Regions from separate parts of the Streptomyces sp. NBC_00086 genome, predicted to be linked through region 2. Evidence: riboswitches for the same ligand, from Rfam matches in the RefSeq annotation. Region 2 holds a riboswitch; the other holds the start of a gene.

Region 1 (3,404 bases), 1.6 Mb from region 2:
CGGCTTCACATGCTTCACACGCTTCACGCAGTACGCACCACGCATGACTGCTTGAGGGACTGATTTCGGTCAGTCCTGGTGTCGCCACGGCGAGAGCCCCGTCCAGTGTCTGGACGGGGCTCTTTGCCGTCCCCGGGGCTGGATAGGCTGAAGCCCTTCCCATTCGACGTGGAATCCTCGACGAGCAGCAGGAGCGGACCATGAACCTGGTGACCCCGGCAGGCGGCGACAGCGCGGCGGCCCGCGGCTGGCCGGGCGTTCTGGAGGCCCTGCTGACCGGCCGCGACCTCGGCGCCGACGACACGGCCTGGGCCATGGACAGGATCATGCGCGGGGAGGCCACCGACGCCCAGATCGCCGGCTTCGCCGTCGCGCTGCGGGCCAAGGGGGAGACCGTCTCCGAGATCAACGGCCTGGTCCGCGCCATGTACGAACACGCCAACCTGATCGAGGTGCCGGGCCGGACGGTGGACATCGTCGGGACCGGCGGCGACGGGGCCAAGACGGTCAACATCTCCACGATGTCGGCGATCGTGGTGGCGGGTACGGGCGCCAAGGTCGTCAAGCACGGCAACCGGGCCTCGTCCTCCGCGAGCGGCTCCTCGGACGTCCTGGAGAAGCTGGGCGTCAACCTCGACCTCACCCCCGCACGGGTCGTGGAGGTGGCCGAGGAAGCCGGGATCACCTTCTGCTTCGCGGTCAAGTTCCACCCCGCGCTGCGGCACGTGGCGGCGGCCCGCCGGGAGCTCGGCATCCGGACCACCTTCAACTTCCTCGGCCCGCTCACCAACCCGGCGCGGGTCCGCGCGCAGGCCACCGGTGTGGCCGACGCGCGGGTGGCCCCGATCGTCGCGGGCGTCCTGGCGGAGCGGGGCTCCTCGGCGCTGGTCTTCCGCGGCGACGACGGGCTCGACGAGCTCACCACCACGGCGACCTCCCGGGTCTGGTGGGTCCGCGACGGCGAGGTCCGGGAGCAGGGCTTCGACCCGCGCGACATCGGCATCCCGCTGGTTCCGGTCTCCGCCCTGGCCGGCGCGGACGCCTCGTTCAACGCGGACGTGGCCCGGCGCCTGCTGGCCGGCGAGACCGGCCCCGTGCGCGACGCGGTGCTCCTCAACTCGGCGGCGGCCCTGGTCGCGCTGGACCCGGGTACGGGCACCCTGGAGGAGCAGCTCGCCGCCGGTGTCGTACGGGCGGCGGAGTCCGTGGACTCGGGCGCGGCCCGGGCGGCGCTGGCCCGCTGGGCGGCTGCGAGCAACGCGTAGCCCTTGCGGTGGATGGCCATTGCGACGGGATCCGGCCATGATCCGACAACGACCCCGGTCCGCCATGTGGACCGGGGTCTTGCGTTCGGAAGATCATGTGGCAGGATGCTCCTCAGGTCACGAGTGACAGCGTTTAGGCCCCGGCTTGCTGTCCGGCAACCCTCCTTCCGTGGCGGGGTGCCCCGGGTGATGACCAGGTCGTAGGCAGTGAGGTCTACGGCAAGCGCGGATCCCTCGAACACCAGGGGTCCTGGTCTTCTGAGGAGCGTTTTCCGTGAGCAAGCGAATGCGATAGGGCGACTCCGCCCCTTCTTCACCCCTCGGAACAGGGTCACTTCCGCGTACCCGCAGCACACCTGCGCACTACGCCGGCCGATCCGCTTTCCGGGGCACTCCCGTACCCCGAACGGCCGCAGCGCCGTAGCCGTGTCGGCGGACGGGCACACCGAAGCCATTCACACCTGCCTGCCGGGAGATACCGCCATGTCCGCAACCCTGAACGCCGCCGCCACCGCCAACGCCGCCGCCGTCGAGCCCGCCTGTGCCGAGCCGCTGCCGGTCCTGGGCCGTGACGTCACCGTCCCGCTCGTCACCGGCGGCGAGGTCACCTACGCCGCCCTCGACTACGCCGCCAGCGCCCCCGCCCTGCAGCGGGTCTGGGACGACGTGGCCGCCTACGCCCCGTACTACGGCAGCGTCCACCGCGGCGCCGGGTACCTCTCGCAGCTCTCCACCGACCTGTTCGAGCAGAGCCGGGTCACGGTCGCCGAGTTCCTCGACTGCCGCCCCTCCGACCAGGTGATCTTCACCCGGTCGACCACCGACTCCCTCAACCTGCTCGCCGCGGTGCTCCCGGCCGACTGCCAGGTCTTCGTCTTCGAGACCGAGCACCACGCCTCGCTGCTCCCGTGGACGAACGCCCGGGTCACCTACCTCAACGCCCCCCGCACCCCGGACGAGGCCGTCGCCACCCTGGAGCGCGCCCTGGCCGACCGCGACCCCTACGGCCCGGCGCTGGTATGCGTCACCGGAGCCTCCAACGTCACCGGCGAGCTGTGGCCCGTCAGGGAACTCGCCGCCGCCGCGCACGCCCACGGCGCCCGCATCGTCCTGGACGCCGCCCAGCTGGCCCCGCACCACCCCGTCTCGGTCCAGGACCTCGACGTGGACTGGGTCGCCTTCTCGGGACACAAGCTCTACGCGCCCTTCGGCTCGGGCGTGCTCGCCGGCCGCGCGGACTGGCTCCAGGAGGCGGACCCGTACCTCGCCGGCGGTGGAGCCTCCCGCAAGGTGGCCCGCCGCGAGGACGGCGGCGTGGACGTCGAGTGGCACACCACCGCCGCCCGCCACGAGGCCGGCTCCCCGAACGTCATCGGCGTCTACTCCATCGCCTCCGCCTGCAAGGCGCTGAACGAGGCCGGCTTCGAGAACCTCGTCGCCCGCGAGCAGCACCTCATCGCCAAGGTCCGGGGCGGCCTCGCCGAGGTCCCGGCGGTCCGCGTCCTGTCCCTCTTCGGCGACGACGCCCCGCGCGTGGGCGTGATCTCCTTCGTCGTCGACGGCTGGAACAGCTCGCACTTCGCGGCCGCGCTCTCCGCCGAGTACGGCATCGGCGTCCGCGACGGCCTGTTCTGCGCCCACCCGCTGGTCCGCACCCTGCTCGGCAGCGAGCCGCAGGCCCAGGGCGAGTGCGGAGCCCCGGAGGCGGCCCCGGGGGAGCGCTCGCTGAACGCGATCCGCGTCAGCTTCGGCGCCGGCACCCCCGACGAGCACGTCGACCGCTTCGTCCGCGCCGTCAAGGAGCTCGTGGCGGACGGCGCCAAGTGGCAGTACCGCACCGAAGAGGGCCGCTGCGTCCCGGCCGTCTGACAGGCGTGACCGCGGGGGCCGGCTGCCCTGCGGGGGCTGTCCCCTACCCGCCCTTCCACCGTTCCCAGGGCCCTGCCCTGACCCGGTCCTCAAGCGCCGGACGGGCTGGAGGGGTCCCGGGCTGCGCCCGGACCCCCTGGGGCTCCGCCCCGGACCCCGCGCCTCGAACGCCGGCGAGGCTGGATTTGCCCGGCCGGTGTTCCCCGGCCGGCCAGGCCCTACGCGTCGAGGCCGATCGCGAAGGCCGCTTCCAGGTCGTGCTGGGAGTAC
Region 2 (3,404 bases):
CACCTTCGCGCCCGGAGGCACGGTGAGCAGGCCGGTGCTGGAGGTGCCGGTGGCCGTCCCGAGCCCGGCCGCGTCCACCGGGCGGGCGACGAAGTCGTTGTTGTTCTTCGTGCCCCCGCCCCGCTGGACCTCGGCGCACTCGGCGGCCTCGGCGGGCGGTGCCTGGGGGCAGCCCATCACCGTGTTGCCGAGCGTGACGAAGTCCCCGTAGAGCGCCTCGTCGTACCGCTTCTCGAAGGGGGAGACCACCTCCGCGACGGCCGGTCCGCTCAGCGAGCCGATCAGCAGCGCCGCGCCCCCGGCCACCGCGAGGGCGGATCCCCATACATGTCTGAAACGTATAAACCCCATGAAAGGGAAATTAGACCGATAGGGGTTGATTCGGGCGTTACGCCACGCGACGGCGCGCGTACTCCTCGATGTCGAGCATCGGCGGCCGCTCCTCGGTGTCCACGGCGTAGGTGTGCGGTACGAACCCCTCCGGGCCCCGCTCGAACTGCGTCAGCTCGGGGCGTACGAGGTGCCCCCGCGAGAGCCGTACCTGCGCCGTGCGGTAGATCGCCGCGGCCATCCGCCCCAGGGCCTGGCCGTCCTGGTGGCGGTGCAGCCGTACGCCCACGTCCACCTGGGCCAGCGCGTCGAGCCCGGCCGTGTGCAGTGCGTCCACCAGCAGGCCCAGCTCCACCCCGTAGCCCACCGGGAACGGCAGCCGCTCCAGCAGCTCGCGGCGCACGGCGTACTCGCCGCCCAGCGGCTGGACGAAGCCGGCCAGCTGCGGCCAGTGGAGGTTGAGCAGGGGGCGGGCCACCAGCTCCGTGACCCGGCCGCCCTGGCCGTGGGCCTTGGCGGAGGCCAGGGCGGCCGGGTCGCCGGACTCCTGGCCGAAGGGGCGGTCGTACATGGCCTTGACGAACCGCACGTCCGGATCGGTCAGCAGCGGGCCGACGATCCCCGAGACGAAGGCGGCCGAGAAATCGCGCAGGTCGGCGTCCACGAAGCAGACGATGTCGCCGGTGGTGACCAGCAGCGAGCGCCACAGGACCTCGCCCTTGCCGGGCACCGCCGGGATCCGCGGCAGGACCTCGTCGCGGTGCACCACCCGGGCCCCGGCCTTGGCCGCGACCTCCGCCGTGCGGTCCGTGGAGCCGGAGTCGATCACGACGAGCTCGTCCACCAGCGGAACCGGCAGGCCCTCGATCAGATCGCGCCGGATCACCTCGACGATCGCGCCGACCGTCGCCTCCTCGTTCAGCGCCGGCAGCACCACGCTGACCGTGGTGCCCGCTGCCCGCTTGGCCGAAAGCAGCTGGCCGAGCGGTCGGTCGGCGGCTGACCAGGAGCGGTCTGCCAGCCAGCGCTCCACCTCTTCCAGCACCTTCAGCACTCCCTGGTTCATCACTGGGTTCATCATGGGTTTGGACCGAAATGTGATCCATCTCGCGGTTCGGACGGCTGTCTCAACCACCCGGGCCTTCGGTTACAGTCTTGAACAACGCGAAGGTCCACCGCATGCCGGGGGTCCCCGCGTACAAACGCACCGGCGCGCCACAGAGCGCGTGTGCCGGTGCCATACCGCTCATCCAGAGGGGCAGAGGGACACGGCCCGTTGAAGCCCCGGCAACCCTCCAGTCGGTTCTCGCGATCGCGCATTCCAGCGCCGCCAGCGAGGTCCCCGGCTAGGGAAGGTGCCAATTCCGTCTCATGGCGAAGTGCGCCATGGGGAAGATGAGGAGAAAGGGCCTCGCCATCATGGCTGCACAGTCTGTCGCAACCTCTGCCGAAACCGTTGAAAACGCTTCTGGCACCTCTGTCGATCTCGGTCCCGCCACCGGCCTTTCCTGTCGTGAGTGCGGTACCGGCTTCGAGCTCGGCCCGATCTTCGCCTGCGCCGAGTGCTTCGGCCCGCTCGAAGTCGCCTACGACCTGCCGCTGGGCGACCCGGAAGCCCTGCGCGCCGCCATCGAGGCCGGCCCGAACAACATCTGGCGCTACGCGCCGCTGCTGCCCGTCCCGGCGGACGTGGCCTCCAAGCCGAGCCTGAACCCCGGCTTCACCAAGCTCGTGGACGCGGCCAACCTGGCCAAGGAGCTCGGCGTCACCGGCAAGCTGTACGTCAAGGACGACTCCGGCAACCCGACGCACTCCTTCAAGGACCGCGTCGTGGCCATCGCCGTCGAGGCCGCCCGCGCCTTCGGCTTCACCACCCTCTCCTGCTCCTCCACCGGCAACCTGGCCGGCGCCGTCGGCGCCGCGGCCGCCCGCGCCGGCTTCCGCTCCTGCGTGTTCATCCCGCACGACCTGGAGCAGGGCAAGGTCGTCATGGCCGGTGTCTACGGTGGCGACCTCGTCGGCATCGAGGGCAACTACGACGACGTCAACCGCTTCTGCTCCGAGCTCATCGGCGACCCGCTGGGCGAGGGCTGGGGCTTCGTCAACGTCAACCTGCGCCCGTACTACGGCGAGGGCTCCAAGACCCTGGCGTACGAGATCTGCGAGCAGCTCGGCTGGCAGCTGCCCGACCAGATCGTCATCCCGATCGCGTCCGGCTCGCAGCTCACGAAGATCGACAAGGGTCTCCAGGAGCTGATCAAGCTCGGCCTCGTCGAGGACAAGCCGTACAAGATCTTCGGCGCCCAGGCCGAGGGCTGCTCGCCCGTCTCGACCGCCTTCAAGGCCGGTCACGAGGTGGTCCGCCCGCAGAAGCCGAACACCATCGCCAAGTCGCTGGCCATCGGCAACCCGGCGGACGGCCCGTACGTCCTGGACATCGCGCGCCGCACCGGCGGCTTCGTCGAGGACGTCAACGACGAGCAGGTCGTCGAGGCCATCAAGCTCCTCGCCCAGACCGAGGGCATCTTCGCCGAGACCGCGGGCGGCGTGACCGTCGGCGTGACGAAGAAGCTCGTCGAGAACGGGCAGCTCGACCCCACGCTGACCACCGTGATCCTGAACACCGGTGACGGCCTCAAGACCCTGGAGGCGGTGGCCGAAGGTGGTGGCCAGACCGCCACCATCCGCCCCAGCCTGGACGCGTTCCGCGCCGCCAACCTGGCCTGATCTTCTTACCTGTACACCGGAAGGGCAGTAGCACCATGAGCGTCAACGTCCGCATCCCCACCATCCTGCGCACCTACACCGGCGGCCAGGCCGAGGTCCCCGCCGAGGGCGCGACCCTCGAAGAGGTCATCCAGTCCCTGGAGGCGAGCCACCCCGGCATCGCCGCGCGCGTCCTGGACGACCAGGGCAAGCTGCGCCGCTTCGTGAACGTCTACGTCAACGACGACGACGTGCGCTTCGAGGGCGGGCTGCAGACGTCCACTCCGGACGGCGCCGGCATCTCGATCATCCCCGCCGTCGCGGGCGGCTGCTGAGCCTTCGCGTGACCCCGTAGGACCTCGCGGAAA

Evidence for each region. Region 2 has a riboswitch for S-adenosylmethionine ahead of thrC (threonine synthase). Riboswitches for the same ligand answer to the same signal wherever they lie in the genome.
Region 1: it holds a riboswitch for S-adenosylmethionine, as region 2 does, so the genes downstream of both, OG276_RS27580 (aminotransferase class V-fold PLP-dependent enzyme) here and thrC (threonine synthase) in region 2, are expected to answer to the same signal.

What each region holds. Positions count from the first base shown of each region.
Region 1 is NZ_JAPELZ010000001.1:6,082,948-6,086,351, forward strand. It holds gene trpD (anthranilate phosphoribosyltransferase) at 201-1,265, shown strand; SAM riboswitch class IV at 1,381-1,497, shown strand; gene OG276_RS27580 (aminotransferase class V-fold PLP-dependent enzyme) at 1,749-3,134, shown strand; gene OG276_RS27585 (Lrp/AsnC family transcriptional regulator) at 3,353-3,404, opposite strand, start outside.
Region 2 is NZ_JAPELZ010000001.1:4,480,727-4,484,130, forward strand. It holds gene OG276_RS20135 (hypothetical protein) at 1-351, opposite strand, end outside; gene OG276_RS20140 (glucosyl-3-phosphoglycerate synthase) at 389-1,375, opposite strand; SAM riboswitch class I at 1,574-1,732, shown strand; gene thrC (threonine synthase) at 1,750-3,057, shown strand; gene OG276_RS20150 (MoaD/ThiS family protein) at 3,093-3,371, shown strand.